DNA from 3 places in the Rhizobium sp. Pop5 genome. Region 2 is predicted to be linked to each of the others. Evidence: predicted binding sites of a transcription regulator. Region 2 holds the regulator's gene; each other region holds the start of a gene.
The links. The regulator PhoB, encoded in region 2, activates phosphate uptake and scavenging genes when phosphate is short. The targets are predictions, from matches to a motif close to TGTCATNNANCTGTCAT.
Positions count from the first base shown of each region.

Region 1: NE852_RS20745 (DUF2794 domain-containing protein) is a predicted target of PhoB. The motif match lies at 2,514-2,530, and genes of this name have one in related genera.
Region 3: NE852_RS18575 (YdcH family protein) is a predicted target of PhoB. The motif match lies at 2,914-2,930, and genes of this name have one in related genera.

Region 1 is NZ_CP099399.1:3,771,813-3,776,941, reverse strand. Features, by position in the region: gene acnA (aconitate hydratase AcnA) at 1-1,271, shown strand, start outside; gene NE852_RS20750 (thioredoxin family protein) at 1,506-2,246, shown strand; gene NE852_RS20745 (DUF2794 domain-containing protein) at 2,553-2,954, shown strand; gene NE852_RS20740 (GNAT family N-acetyltransferase) at 2,961-3,518, opposite strand; gene NE852_RS20735 (Bax inhibitor-1/YccA family protein) at 3,628-4,356, opposite strand; gene NE852_RS20730 (ABC transporter permease) at 4,537-5,129, opposite strand, start outside.
Region 2 is NZ_CP099399.1:141,694-146,822, reverse strand. Features, by position in the region: gene argF (ornithine carbamoyltransferase) at 1-235, opposite strand, end outside; gene NE852_RS02890 (aspartate aminotransferase family protein) at 254-1,453, opposite strand; gene NE852_RS02885 (GcrA family cell cycle regulator) at 1,879-2,412, shown strand; gene phoB (phosphate regulon transcriptional regulator PhoB) at 2,588-3,271, opposite strand; gene phoU (phosphate signaling complex protein PhoU) at 3,419-4,132, opposite strand; gene pstB (phosphate ABC transporter ATP-binding protein PstB) at 4,177-4,992, opposite strand; gene pstA (phosphate ABC transporter permease PstA) at 5,008-5,129, opposite strand, start outside.
Region 3 is NZ_CP099399.1:3,313,301-3,318,429, reverse strand. Features, by position in the region: gene NE852_RS18600 (tetratricopeptide repeat protein) at 2-616, opposite strand; gene ykgO (type B 50S ribosomal protein L36) at 728-853, opposite strand; gene NE852_RS18590 (5-(carboxyamino)imidazole ribonucleotide synthase) at 1,019-2,095, opposite strand; gene purE (5-(carboxyamino)imidazole ribonucleotide mutase) at 2,092-2,586, opposite strand; gene NE852_RS18580 (YdcH family protein) at 2,604-2,807, opposite strand; gene NE852_RS18575 (YdcH family protein) at 3,036-3,209, shown strand; gene NE852_RS18570 (helix-turn-helix transcriptional regulator) at 3,411-3,671, opposite strand; gene NE852_RS18565 (sulfite exporter TauE/SafE family protein) at 3,742-4,506, opposite strand; gene NE852_RS18560 (thiamine phosphate synthase) at 4,614-5,129, shown strand, end outside.

The sequences.
Region 1 (5,129 bases), 800 kb from region 2:
GATCGCAGGTGGTCGGCGAATATCTCGCCAAATCAGGCCTCCAGGCCGACCTCGACAAGCTTGGCTTCAACCTCGTCGGCTTCGGTTGCACGACCTGCATCGGCAACTCCGGCCCGCTGCCGGCGCCGATCTCCAAGACGATCAACGACAAGGGCCTCATCGTTTCCGGCGTGCTCTCGGGCAACCGCAACTTCGAAGGCCGTATTTCTCCCGACGTCCAGGCGAACTATCTTGCCTCGCCGCCGCTCGTTGTCGCCTACGCGCTCGCCGGCACGGTGCAGAAGGACCTGACCAAGGAGCCGATCGGCGAAGATCAGAACGGCAACCCCGTCTACCTGAAGGACATCTGGCCGACCTCGCACGAGGTGCAGGAATTCATCCAGAAATACGTCACCCGCGAGCTCTACGAAACCAAGTATGCCGACGTCTTCAAAGGCGATGAGAACTGGCAGGCGGTCAATGTTCCGGCCGGTCAGACCTATGCCTGGGACGATCAGTCGACCTACGTCCAGAACCCGCCCTATTTCGTCGGCATGGGCAAGAAGGGCTCGGGCGTTGCAGACATCAAGGGTGCTCGCGTCCTCGGCCTGTTCGGCGACAAGATCACCACCGACCATATTTCTCCGGCCGGTTCGATCAAGGCGGCATCGCCCGCCGGCGCCTACCTCATTGGTCACGACGTTGCCGTTGCGGACTTCAACCAGTACGGCACGCGCCGCGGCAATCATGAAGTGATGATGCGCGGCACATTCGCCAATATCCGCATCCGCAACCATATGCTCGGCCCGAACGGCAAGGAAGGTGGCTACACCATTCACTATCCGTCGAAGGAAGAGACCTCGATCTACGACGCCGCCATGCAGTACAAGGCCGAAAGCGTGCCGCTCGTCATCTTCGCCGGTGTCGAATATGGCAACGGCTCTTCGCGCGACTGGGCTGCCAAGGGCACCAACCTGCTCGGCGTCAAGGCGGTGATCGCCCAGTCCTTCGAGCGTATCCATCGCTCGAACCTGGTCGGCATGGGCGTCATCCCCTTCGTCTTCGAAGAGGGCACGACCTGGCAGAGCCTCGGCCTCAAGGGCGACGAACTCGTTACCATCGAGGGGCTCGACAAGATCAAGCCGCGCGAGAGGAAGATCGCCAAGATCACCTATGGCGACGGCTCCGTGAAGGAAGTTCCGCTGCTGTCGCGTGTCGATACGCTCGACGAGGTGATCTACCTCAACAATGGCGGCATCCTGCAGACGGTTCTGCGCGATCTCGCTGCCTGATTTTTAAGAAACGTGACTGATAATGGGCCGCCGGAAAGCAGTTTCCGGCGGCTTTTCTTTGCGGCGAGTGTATTCGGCCGGGTTCACGATGATTTGTTTTACCCGGGTTCCGGCCAGGCTACGTCTCACCCGTTCGTGACTTTTCGTTTGGACCCGGAAGGATTATTCGTACGTTCATATCTCAGAGCCTCCGGTTCAAACACGCTGTCGGCGCTGAAAAAGAGGTGCAGGTGAATGTCCCCCCGTTTTGTGATTCCGCTGATCGCCGGCATTGTTCTCGCAGGCCCGCTGCAGGCCGAAGACGGCACGCCGAAAGGTGTCGTCGAGCTCTTCACGGCGCAGGGCTGCTCCTCCTGTCCTCCGGCTGACGCCGCCTTCCGCAAGCTAGTGAGCCAGGGCGATGTCATCGCGCTCGCCTATCATGTCGATTACTGGAATTATCTCGGCTGGGCCGATACGCTGAGCTCCAAGGAAAATACCGAGCGGCAGTACGGCTATGCCAGGACGATGGGCCGCAGCAATGTCTATACGCCGCAGGCGATCGTCAACGGACGCGGCCATCTGGCGGGCTCCGATCTCAGCGGGATCAACAGCAAGATCGATACCTACAGCAGCGAAGGCAACGGGCTGACTATTCCCATCAGCGCATCGATGCGCGGCGACGAGCTGGAGATCAAGATCGGCGCGGGGCAGGGCAAGGCCAATGTCGTGATGGTCTATTTCGACAAGGAAAAGACGATCGATGTCGAAAAGGGCGAAAACAGCGGTAAGAAGATTTCCTATCTGCACAGTGTCACGAATGTCGAAACGGTCGGCATGTGGGACGGCAAGGCGACCAATCTGACGCTGCCGGCGAGCGTCCTGCAGCGGCCGCAGCTCGAGGGCTGCGCGATTCTGCTTCAGTCGGCGACCGCAGACGGCGATCCGGCGGCGATTCTCGGCGCGACTGTGGTGATGGCTGGAAAAAATATATGAGATTTCATCCGGTTACGGATGAAATGCCGGGCGGCCCGGCCGAGCGTATTCGGGGCTGGGGTTAAGGTCGATACGCTCCGCCGGGCCCTTTGGCGCGCTGGCGCCAAACCGGGATGCATAATTCTCCTGCAAATGAGGCGCTGTTTTGACTGAAATGCGGCACGGGAGGAGAAAGCGTCGTTCCTCCCCAGCGCATTGAACACGTGGCTGCGGTGCGGCCGAATGTGACGGGCGGCGCTCTTGCAATTTATGGCGGCTCGGGCACACTGTCACTCTCCTGTCACAAGCGGAGGCCTTGGGAGACTGATGACAGATCAGCCGGATTTGCGACACGGCGAAAGCCGCTCCGTCGACAATAGTTCCTCAGTCGTCGTCGATCTCAGGGAATACAAGCAACGCAAGGACCCGGTTCCGGTGACCTTCCATCGGCGCGAGCTGGACGCAATCCTCTGGATCTACGGCCGCATGGTTGGCGAGGGCGAGTGGCGCGACTATGCCATCGATCACCTGAAGGACAAGGCGGTCTTCTCAGTCTTCAAGCGCTCCGGCGAGATGCCGCTCTTTCGTATCGAGAAGAACCCGAAACTCGCGGCCAAGCAGGGCGCCTATTCCGTCATCAACGTCAACGGCATGATCCTGAAGCGCGGGCACGAGCTGAACCAGGTCCTCAAGGTGTTCGACAAGGTTCTCAAGCTGGTGGACAAATAGGTCCTGTCAGCCCGCAAACAGCGTGCCGGGATAGGCTGACGGATCAGGGTCCGTCGCCATACCCTCGCCGAGGGCGCGCTGCATGAGCATCGTGTCGAGCCAGCGGCCGTGCTTATAGCCTGTGCCCTTCATCAGGCCGACCTCCACAAAGCCTGCCTTGAGATGAAGCGCGATCGAGGCGGGGCTTGCGCCGCCGATAACGGCCACCATCTGACGAAAACCGAGGGCGGTGCAGCGGTCGATCAGCGCGGCCATCAATGCTTTGCCGATGCCCCTGCCACGTGCTTCGGGGGCTAGGTAGATGGAATCCTCGACCATCCAGCGATAGGCCGGACGGGTGCGGAAGGGCGAGGCATAGGCGTAGCCGAGGAGGGTTCCGTCAGTATCGGCTGCGGCGATATAGGGATATTGCTGGCCGACGATCGCTAAAAAACGCTGCATCATTTCCGCCTCCGAAGGCGGCGTGATCTCGTAGCTCGACGTGCCGTTCAGGACGGATTCACGATAGATATCGGTGATGGCGGGGATATCGGCTTGCGTGGCGTCGCGCAGGAGGAAGGACATTTCGGCGGCTGATCCATCGGGAGGAGAAGGCTTTTCTAAAACCATTCCTTCGAAATCCGCGCAATAAAAAAGGCGGCCGAAGCCGCCTTTTCGATTTAAGCGTGCCTGCTTATCTGCGGTTGCCCATGAACTGCAGCAGGAACATGAAGAGGTTGATGAAGTCGAGATAGAGCGTCAGGGCACCCATGATGGCCTTGCGGCCGGCCATAGCGACGTCATCGGCTTCATAATAGAGCTCCTTGATCCGCTGCGTGTCGTAGGCGGTCAGCGCTGCGAAGATCAGAACGCCTGCTACCGAGATCGCGAAGTGCAGGGCCGATGAAGCCAGGAAGATGTTGACGATCGAAGCGATGATCACGCCGAACAGACCCATGATCATGAACGAACCCATCCCCGACAGGTCGCGCTTCGTCGTGTAGCCGTAAAGCGACAGCGCGCCGAAGGAGGCGGCAGTCACGAAGAAGGTCTGGACGACACTCTGACCGGTATAGACCAGGAAAATCGACGAGAGCGACAGGCCCATCAGCGCGGCATAGATCCAGAAGGTCGTCTGGGCGGCGGATACGCTCATGCGGCTGATGCGGAAGCTCAGGAAGAAGACGACCGCAAGGGGCGCAAGCATGACGATCCAGCGCAACTGCGACCGGAACAGAAGCTCGCCGAACTGGGTGAGCTGATTGTCCTGAACAGCGAAGTTGAATGTGAGATATGCGGCTACACCGGTGATCGCCAGACCCAGCGCCATCAGGTTGTAGACCTTGAGCATATATGCGCGCAGGCCTTGATCAATCATCTCGCCGGTCTGAGCGCGGCTTTGATAGTTACGAAGATCAGCCATAGTTTCCTCTTACAAGCTCCGATGGAAGTACGGTGTCGGGTTCTCGACCCGGGCGCCGCTGCGGAGCTCCAGCATGCCTGCCGACAATATGAGGCTTTCGCCGATTGCAAACAAGGGGTTTGCCAAGGCCTGGCCGGTTAAATCGCCGTAAGGTGAAGGCATTTTGGAGGTGCTATTGGCTCAAAGCTCGCGCAGGACAGGTGCTGCCTTTTGCCCAAGGATGCGCCAGGTGCCGATCAGGCCGATGCCGACGGTGAGCACGAGTGCGGTCACGAGCGTCAACCCTGCCACATCGGGCAGGAAGGCGGAGGGCAGGCGCATGATGCGGGCGACGATGAACCAGGCGGCAACGGCGCCGGCCATCAGCGCAAAGATCGCGGTTGCAAGTCCGAGGATCAGATATTCGTAGCTGAAGGCGCGGATCAGCATGGCGCGGGTGGCGCCGAGCGTCTTCAGCACCACCGCATCATGCGTGCGCGCCCGGTTTCCGGCTGCAAGCGCGCCGGCAAGGACGAGGATCGAGGCGACGAGGGCGACGGAGGCTGCGGCGCGGATCGCCGTTGCAAGCTCTGCGACCAGCTGGTTGACGATATCGATCGCGTCCTTGACGCGGACGCTGGTGATCGTCGGATAGGTGTTGGTGACGGATTTCAGGATCGCCGCGTCCTCCGCCGGTGTCGAGAAGGGATCGGTCAGCGTTGCCAGCCAGGCGTGCGGGGCGCCGCGGAAGGTGTTCGGCGAGAAGACCATGACGAAATTGATCGACAGCGATT
Region 2 (5,129 bases):
TCTCGGTGCCGGAGAGGAACAGCGTTTCGCCGCCGAGCTGGCGCATGCCGACATCGAAAGAGACGCGGGTGCGCGTCGAGGGCTTTTCGAAGATCATCGCCAGCATCTTGCCGGCCAGCGGCTTGTCGTCCTTGCCGGTTTTGAAGGCCTGCTTGCGGGCGAGCGCATCGTTCATGATGGTTCTGAGATCGGCTGATGTGACCGCCGAAAGATCAAGGAAATGCTTAGGTGTCATATCGTCTTCCTACCTCGTTCAAGCCGTCTTCTTGACCTTGGACGCGCGAATGCTCTCAGCGGCGCGCTCGATGCGGGCAAGGCCCTCGCGGGCTTCCTCGGCGGTGACGACGAGGGGCGGAAGAAGGCGGATAACGTTATCGCCGGCAGGCACGCCGAGCAGATGGGCGGCACGGATCGCCTGCAGCAGTTCGGCTGAGGGGACTGCGGCCTTGACGCCAAGCAACAGCCCCTCGCCTCTGATATCCTCGATCACATCGGGATAACGATCCTTCAACGAGGCGAGGCCCTGGCGGAAAACCAGCGCGACGTCGCGCACATGCTGAAGGAAGCCATCGGCGAGGATGATGTCGAGCACGGCGCTGCCGACGGCCATGGCGAGCGGATTGCCGCCATAGGTCGAACCATGCGTACCGGCCTTCATGCCGGAAGCGGCCTCTGCTGTGGCAAGGCAGGCGCCGAGCGGGAAACCGCCACCGATGCCCTTGGCGACAGCCATGATGTCGGGAGTGATGCCCGACCATTCGTGGGCGAAGAGCTTGCCGGTGCGGCCAACGCCGGTCTGAACTTCGTCGAGGATCAGCAGCAGGCCCTTCTCGTCGCAGATCTGGCGAAGCGCCTTCATGAACTCGTTGGTGGCAGGACGGACACCGCCCTCGCCCTGCACCGGTTCGATGAGGATTGCGGCCGTGGCATCGGTGACCGCAGCGCGGACCGCTTCGATATCGCCGAAAGGCACCTGATCGAAGCCCGGCGCCTTGGGGCCGAAGCCTTCGAGATATTTCTCCTGGCCGCCCGCGGCGATCGTCGCGAGCGTCCGGCCGTGGAAAGCGCCCTCGAAGGTGATGACATGGAACCGCTCGGGATGGCCCTTGGAAAACTGGTAGCGGCGCGCCGTCTTGATCGCGCATTCGAGCGCTTCCGCACCCGAATTGGTGAAGAAAACCTTGTCGGCGAAGGTGGCGTCCGTCAGGCGCTTTGCCAGGCGCTCCTGACCCGGGATTTCATAAATGTTCGAGAGGTGCCAGACCTTGTCGGCCTGCTCCTTCAGCGCGCCCACAACATGCGGATTGCTGTGGCCGACCGATGTGACGGCGACGCCGGCGCCAAAATCGAGATATCGCTCGCCGCTTTCGGTGATCAGCCACACGCCCTCGCCTCGCTCGAACCGCAGCGGGGCACGAGAATAGGTGTCATAAAGCGGCGCGGCTTCAGCCATGGCGCGATCTCCTGATCTAAAAGTTATGGGGCAACTGACTCCGGCTAAGAAACCAGGCCCGAAAAATCAAAAATGCCGCCTCGCGGCGGCAAGCGGTACTATTTCCTTTTCGCGCTGCAATGTCAACAAAACTGCGCCCTTAGCGCATGCAGCAAGCGTGTACAGCGGCATTTCAAGTCTTCAACAGGCATTATTGCAGAAATGACACGCAGGGGCAGCAAGTTGGGGAAAACCCGAAATTCGATTCATCCGGATTCACGCGACTCTTGTCACGGAGTCAGCCTCACACTAGGTTAAAGTTCAATTACTAGACTGCATGCGGCGGAACTAGTCACCAAAATTGATCAGGCGTTTCTTGTTTCGGAGGCTTCCGGGACAACGGTGAGGGATTCTGCCATCACCAACGCAAAAGGTGGAGACAGGGCATGAACTGGACAGACGAGCGGGTCGAAAAACTCAAGAAGCTTTGGTCCGAAGGGCTGAGCGCCAGCCAGATCGCGGCGCAGCTTGGCGGAGTGAGCAGGAATGCTGTCATCGGCAAGGTTCATCGACTGAGCCTTCCGGGCCGCGCCAAGGCCGGCGGCACGGCCACGACGGCGCGAGCGCCCAAGCGTACTACGTCGGCGCCGCGCGCCCCGAACTATGCCTCGCGCATCGCCACCCGCACCGTTACCCGCCAGCAGGGCGCAACGATGCTGAAGGAAGAGATCGAGATCGAAACGATCGAGGAAATGGAATACGTGCCGAAGGGCAACGTGGTTGTGCCGATTTCCCGCCGTCTCGGCCTGACGGAGCTTACCGAGCGCACCTGCAAGTGGCCGGTCGGCGATCCGCTGAAGGAAGACTTCCATTTCTGCGGCTGCGAATCCCCCGACAACTCGCCCTATTGCAGCTATCATCAGCGGCTTGCCTACCAGCCGGTCAACGAGCGCCGCAGGGCAGCAGCCCGCGTCAGCTGAGCGTGTGACATCGCTGGACATCAGAAACGGGCCGAGCGGCCCGTTTTTTTATGGAGCTTTACGGAAGCTCAGGTTTTGGATTGTCGATCAAGTCGGCGCGTGCAGACCCTCGGCAGAATGGCGAGGATGACATCGCGGGTTTTGCCAGGATTGTCAGCGGTTAGAATGGAAGCCCTCAGGCTTCCATCGAATAGCCGGCGCCGCGGACGGTGCGGATAACGTCCTGCATGTTGGAAAAGTTCAGCGCCTTGCGCAGGCGGCCGACATGGACGTCGACGGTGCGCTCGTCGACATAGATGTCGTGGCCCCAGACGCCGTCCAAAAGCTGCGACCGGGAGAAGACCCGGCCCGGCGACGACATCAGGAATTCCAGCAGGCGGAATTCGGTGGGGCCGAGGCGGACTTCGCGGCTCTTGCGATGGACGCGATGGGTTTCGCGGTCGAGTTCGATATCGCCGCATTTCAGCACCGTCGACAGAACCTCCGGACGGGCACGGCGTAGCATCGCCTTGACGCGGGCGACGAGCTCGGGGGTCGAGAAGGGCTTGACGACGTAATCATCGGCGCCCGTCGAAAGCCCGCGGACGCGCTCGCTTTCTTCGCCGCGCGCCGTCAGCATGATGATCGGCAGGCGCTCGGTTTCCGGCCGCATGCGCAGGCGCCGGCAGAGCTCGATGCCGGAGACGCCGGGCAGCATCCAGTCGAGGATGAGAAGGTCGGGCGTGCGCTCCTGAAGCCTGATTTCGGCTTCGTCGCCTCGAAGGATGGTATCGACCTCGAAACCTTCTGCTTCGAGATTGTAGCGAAGAAGCACGCTGAGCGCTTCTTCGTCTTCAACAACTGCAACTCTCGGGATCATGCGTGTCGGTCTCCTCGCGCATGATCCTTAAACCGGGGGTGATTTAAGCAATGCATCCTGCGCAAATTCAGAATTGGCTGCGACCTGTTTGCGCGCCCGGATGGGCGCGCACGCGATCTTCTGGTCCGGGCGACTGGTCCGGAACCGTTATTCCGTAACCGCGCCAACGGTGTTGGCGCTGTCGTCCTTCGGACGATCACCTTCCGGCTGTGCGCCGGTTGCCATGTAGTAGATCGTCTCGGCGATGTTGGTGGCGTGGTCGCCGATGCGCTCGATGTTCTTGGCACAGAAGAGAAGATGCGTGCAGCTCGTGATGTTGCGCGGATCTTCCATCATGTAGGTGAGGAGTTCGCGGAACAGCGACGTGTACATCGCGTCGATCTCGTTGTCGCGTTCGCGGATCGCATTCGCCTTGTCGGCGGCGCGCGTCGTGTAGACGTCGAGCACTTCCTTGAGCTGGACGAGCGCCAGTTCGGACAGATGCTCCAGGCCGCGGGCGAGCTTGCGGGGAACGCCGGTGCTCTGGACGGCGATGACGCGCTTGGCGGTGTTCTTGCCGAGGTCGCCGACGCGTTCGAGATCGGCGGCGATCCGGATCGAACCCATGATTTCGCGCAGGTCCGAGGCCATCGGCTGACGGCGGGCGATGGTGACGATCGCCTTGTCGCCGATCTCGCGTTCGGCGTGATCGAGGATCACGTCGTCGGAGATGACTTTCTGCGCCAGCGCGGTATCGCCGTTGACGAGAGCGCGGACGGATTCGCTGACCATCTGCTCGGCCAGGCCGCCCATTTCGGAAATCCGCCTGGACAGGAACTTCAGATCATCATCATAAGCGGAAAAAATATGTGTCGATGCCATGGGGCTTTATCCTCGAATAACGGGAAGGCTTCGTGTCGCCAAAATCAGCCGAAGCGACCCATGATGTAGTCCTGGGTACGCGGATCGTCCGGATTGGTGAACATCTTGTCGGTGTCGTTCTCCTCGACGAGATTGCCGAGGTGGAACATGGCGGTGCGCTGCGAAACGCGCGCGGCCTGCTGCATGGAGTGCGTAACGATGACGATCGTGTAATTTTCGCGCAGCTCGTGGATCAGCTCTTCGACCTTGGCGGTGGCGATCGGGTCGAGCGCCGAGCAGGGCTCGTCCATCAGGATGACTTCGGGGCTGACGGCGACGGCGCGCGCAATGCAGAGGCGCTGCTGCTGACCGCCCGACAGGCCGGTGCCGGATTCGTGCACGCGGTCTTTGACCTCGTTCCAGAGGCCGGCGCGCTGCAGGCTGGTCTCGACGATCTGGTCGAGATCGGCCTTCGACTTGGCAAGGCCATGGATGCGCGGGCCGTAGGAGACGTTCTCATAGATCGACTTCGGGAACGGGTTCGGCTTCTGGAAGACCATGCCGACGCGGGCGCGAAGTTCGACGACGTCGATATCGGGATCATAGATATCGTCGCTGTCGAGCGTGATCTTGCCGGTGACGCGGCAGCCGTCGATCGTGTCGTTCATGCGGTTAAGGCTCCGCAGGAAGGTCGACTTGCCGCAGCCCGAGGGGCCGATCAGCGCGGTTACGGTGTTTTCGCGGATGTTCAGGTTCACGTCGAAAAGCGCGCGCTTCTCGCCATAGTAAACCGAGACATCCTGGCCGATCATCTTATAAGGGACGTTGCTCATCTTCCGATCCAGCGCCTTTTCAACTGCTGCTTCCGTCAACATGTTCATGATGTTTAACTCCGTTTACCAGCGGCGCTCGAAGCGACGACGCAAGAGGATGGCGCCCATGTTCATGACGATCAGGAACAGGAGCAGGACGATGATGGCACCCGAAGTACGCTCCACGAAGGCACGTTCGGCCTCGT
Region 3 (5,129 bases), 1.3 Mb from region 2:
ATCAGGTGCGGTTGCCGGCGAGTTTTTCCGACAGCGTGTTGAGCTGTTCCTGCGCCGTGCGTTCGGCCGGATAGATGGTGAGGAACTGCTCCCAGGCCTTCAAGGCCAGCTGATCGTTGCCAGCATTGCTGAGGATCGCCGCCATGCCGGAGAGCGCGCCGAAGTGGCGCGGCTCAAGATCCAGCACGTGCTCGATGTCGGACATCGACTTGCGATAGTTGCCCATGATGAAATTCAGCGTGGCGCGGCGATTCCAGCTCTCGGCATAATCCGGCTTCAGCGCGATTGCCTCGTCGAGGAAGTCGAGGGCGGCCGGATTGCGTTTTTCCTCGATCGCCTTGTCGGCCCACTGCATCAAGAGATTGATCGTGGCGCTGCCGGAATCGTTCCATTCCATGCGGATTTCGTTGGCGATGCCGCTGGCCTTGTCGGGGTCGCGCTCGCGTTTCAGCTGGCTGAAGAGCTGGTCGAGGCGCTGTTTCGGCGAGCTGTTGACATTCTTCTGCTCGACGATGACGTCCTTTTCCGCGGCGGCGGCCGGAAGGGCGGAGGTGAGCAGGATCAGAGCGAGCGGCAGTGCCGCAGACGTCAAAGCAAAAAAGCGCATGGCGGACATATTAGCCCGCCAATGCCGAAGATCAAACAAATTTGACGTGATCACCGTAGCGACCCACCGGATATGGTTGCGTGCGCAGCTCGCGCGGCAAGGCGATCCGGACGCGCGAAATCAGCCCTGACGAGCCTTGTAGCGCGGGTTCAGCTTATTGATGATGTAGATGCGGCCCTTGCGGCGAACCAGACGGTTGTCACGATGGCGAGCCTTGAGCGACTTGAGCGAATTCTTGATCTTCATTTTTCTGATCCGCGATCTCTATGGGGGAATTCACATTCGCCCGTATCTTTAACAATCAAAAGCGCGCCGTCGGGGCGCGCTCTTTAGGTGGGGGAGCAGATACCCCGTCACCTTATGTATGTCAACCGCATGAAGGTGTTTTTCCCGGGGCTTGGCCGCGTTTTCTCACCGGGAAATCGGCGATTTCGGCGTCACCGTGGTGACATGGCCCATCTTGCGGCCGGGGCGCCAATCGCTCTTGCCGTAGAGATGGACCAGCGTATCGGGTCGCCGCAGCCAGTCGGGAACGGCAAGGATATCGTCGCCGATCAGGTTCTGCATGACGCAGTCCGAGTGCCGCTCGCCACTGCCGAGCGACAGACCGGCGACGGCGCGGATATGCTGTTCGAACTGGCTGACGACGCAGGCAGCCTCCGTCCAGTGGCCGGAATTGTGCACGCGGGGAGCCATCTCGTTGGCAATGAGGCTACCGTCTGCGAGCACAAAGAATTCGATGCCGATGACGCCGACATAATTCAAGGCGGCGAGGATCTTTTCGGCCGCTTGGCGGGCGGCGTCGGCCGTCGCAGCCGGGATTGAGGCCGGGACCGTCGAAGTGTGGAGAATGCCGTCGCGGTGAACATTCTCGGCAGGATCGAAACAGACGACCGTGCCGTCGGTCGCGCGCGCGGCTATGATCGAGACCTCGCGCTTGAAGGCGACGAAGCTTTCGAGGATCAGCGGCACGGCGCCGAGCGCGGCATAGGCCCCGTCAGGACTGTCGGCTGCCGATCGGAAAACCTTCTGTCCCTTGCCGTCATAACCGAGACGACGGGTTTTCAGCACGCCCTGGCCGCCGAAATCCTGGAGCGCCGCCTCGAGATCGGCCTGGCTGTCGATCGCATGGAAGCGGGCGGTTGATATGCCGCAGCCATTGAGGAAGCGTTTTTCGACGAGCCGGTCCTGGGCAGCTTCCAGCGCTTTGGCGGGCGGATAGACCGGGACCTGCGCAGCAAGCGTTTCGGCGGCTGCGACGGGCACGTTCTCGAATTCGTAGGTGACGAGATCGCAGGCGGCCGCGAGTTCGGCAAGCGCCGCCGGATCGTCATAGGCGGCGACGATCTGCCGGTTGGCGAGCTGGGCGGCGGGGCAGTCGGCCTGCGGCTCGAGGATGATCGTGCGGAAATTCAATCTGGCGGCGGCAATGGCCAGCATGCGGCCGAGCTGGCCGCCGCCGATAATGCCGATCGTTGCTGCGTTCATTGGTCGTCCATCGGGTATTCGGCGACGGCCGCACTCTGGCGTTCGCGCCATTCGTCGAGCCGGTCGGCGATCTCCTCGTCGGAGAGGGCAAGCACGGCGGCGGCGAGAAGGGCGGCGTTGACGGCGCCCGCCTTGCCGATGGCGAGCGTTCCCACAGGAATGCCCGCCGGCATCTGTACGATGGAAAGCAGGCTGTCCTGCCCGGACATGGTTTTCGACTGGACCGGCACGCCGAAGACCGGCAGCGGCGTCATCGACGCGGCCATGCCGGGCAGATGCGCAGCGCCGCCGGCGCCGGCGATGATGACCTTGAAACCTTCCGCGCGCGCGCCTTTGGCAAAATTGACCAGCCTGTCGGGTGTGCGGTGAGCCGAAATGATGCGCGCATCATAAGGGATCTCCAACGCTTCCAGCGTGTCGGCGGCGTTCTTCATGGTCTCCCAGTCGGACTGGCTGCCCATGATGATGGCGACGGGTGGTCTGTCTGTCATCTCTATGGCTATTCCTCTCAGGCGATGATGTCAGGGATGATCTGATCTTCCAGCTTGGAGAGCTTGTCCTTGATGACGAGCTTCTTCTTCTTCATGCGCTGGACCCGCAGGGCATCGCATCCCGTCTGGATCATGGCATTGATCGCGGCGTCGAAATCTTCGTGCTCCTGGCGCAGACGCGCCACCATGAGCCTGATATCCGCCTGTTCCTGATCGGCCATATGCATTCCCCGTTATCGTCCTCGGATCTTGTCCGATCTGCCGATGATTTCCGCAAGCTCCTATCACCAAATACAGGTAACGGCTAGTTAGTCTTGATCATGAATTTGCCATCGAGTCTTCATCTTTTGGCCTTCGACAAGCCTTCAAAAATGTGTCACAGTCCGGCGGTTGACACCTTGGTCCCCGACGAAGATGGCCGGGGAAAGGTAAGAGGAAGGAAGGGTCAAATGACAGTTGAAGCTCATCTTGAATCACTCCAGAAGAAGCATGTAGCACTCGAGGAGGAGTTGCACGCGCTCAGAACAGCTCCCTCGATCTCCGATACCGAAATTGCCGAATGCAAGCGCCGCAAGTTGCGCATCAAGGACGAGATTCAGCGTCTCAAGTCATCCGTCCACTAATCCTCCCAAGAGATCCTGGTGGATCATCTTGCGTTAGAAGAGGTAAATCCATCCATTCCGCCTGAAATCAGCAAGATCCGGTGATCTCATACCAGATTTGCGCCAGTCCGATGCTTGAGGCATTGCGGCTGGCGCTTTCACGATGGGGCATATTCAAGCGGGTTCACGTGATCCGCATCGTGTCCACGGCGGGAACACGCATCAGGCCCAGAATTGATCCAGCCATAGATTGAGCTTGTCGAAGCCGCGGTTGTTGACCGTGTAGATGCGCCTCGTGCCTTCCGAGGTCACCGAGACCAGGTTGCTGTCGAGCAGCGCCTTCAGGTGTTGTGAGACAGCGGGGCGGCTGATCGGCAGGCCTTCGGCGAGCTCGTTGACCGTTCTTGGAGCGCGACGCAATTCTTCCAGCAGAAACCGCCGGTTCGGATCGGCAATCGCAGAGAAAGGGTCCGTGTTCGACATGCCGGGAAAGCTACGTCAAACCGGCCGTTCCGGCAAGGAAATTGTGCGTTGCAGCGTAGGGTGGCCTTTATCAGCCGCTTAGGCCCTCACGCACGATCAGGAAGGCGGCGATCAGTGCCATGGCATACATGAAGGGATAGAAGATCTCCGGCCTCATGCGCCGCACGCACCAGGCGCCGGCAAGGGTAGCGAGAGGCGCGAAGGGCAGAAGCGTTGCCGAGGTCGCAAGATTGTGCGTGTCGAGCTGGCCGAGCGCGAAATAGGGGATCAGCTTGATGGCGTTGAGGATCGCGAAAAAGCGCACGCTGGTGCCGGTATATTCGCGCGGCTGCAGTTTGAGCGGCAACGCATAGATCTGGAAGGGGGCGCCGCCGGCATGGGCGACGAAGCTGCCGTAGCCGGAGAACGTGCCCCAGAGACCGGCCGCCACCGGCCGCTGGCCGCGCGGCGGAATCACCTTGCCGGCGCCGGGGCCGAAATTGTTCCAGAAATAGCGCAGGCAGAAGAGGATGGTCACCGCTCCGATGACGATACGCAGCATATTGCCCGGAACGATCGCCGAGGTCGCCCAGCCGAGCCCGATGCCGAAGATCGCGCCTGGCAGCATGATTTTTAGCGTGGCCCAGTCGCCATGCCCGCGCCAGACGACGAGAGAAATTATGTCCATGAAGACCAGGATCGGCAGCAGGATCGCCGCCGCCTCGACCGGCGAGACGACAAGGGCGAGGAAGGGCAAACCGATCAGCGACAAAGCGTCGCCCATGCCGCCTTTGGCAAGACCCACCAGCAGAACGGCAGGTACGGCAGCGTAATAGAATGATAAGTCCTGCGGCATGCTTTCGACGTCCTCCCCTTGCAAGCCTCCTCTAACGGAACTACTCACACAAAACGAGTGCGGATCCGCCATTTCGAGGAGGAATTCGCAGGAAACGGAAAGACCCCATGACCGAACCGGAAAACCGCTGCCGCCTTGTGCTCATCGCACCCGATATCGCCGATGCCGACGAGCAGGCAAAGATCATCGCCGACGCCCTGAAAGGCGGCGACGTCGCCTCGGTGATCCTGCCGCAATACGGGCTCGACGACGGCACCTTCCAGAAACATGCCGAGAAGCTGGTGCCGCTGATCCAGGATGCGGGTGCCGCGGCGCTGATTGCCGGCGACAGCCGCGTCGCGGGGCGGGCCAAGGCCGACGGCCTGCACCTTTCCGGAAACGCGGAGGCGCTGTCGGAAGCGATCGACAAGCACGCACCGAAGCTGATCGTCGGCGGCGGTAATGCGGCCGACCGGCATCATGCGCTGGAGATCGGCGAAGTCAGGCCGGACTACATCTTCTTCGGCAAGCTCGACGGCGATATCAAACCTGAGGCGCATCCAAAGAACCTTGCGCTCGGCGAATGGTGGGCCTCGATGATCGAGATTCCCTGCATCGTCATGGGCGGCACCGATCCGGCCTCG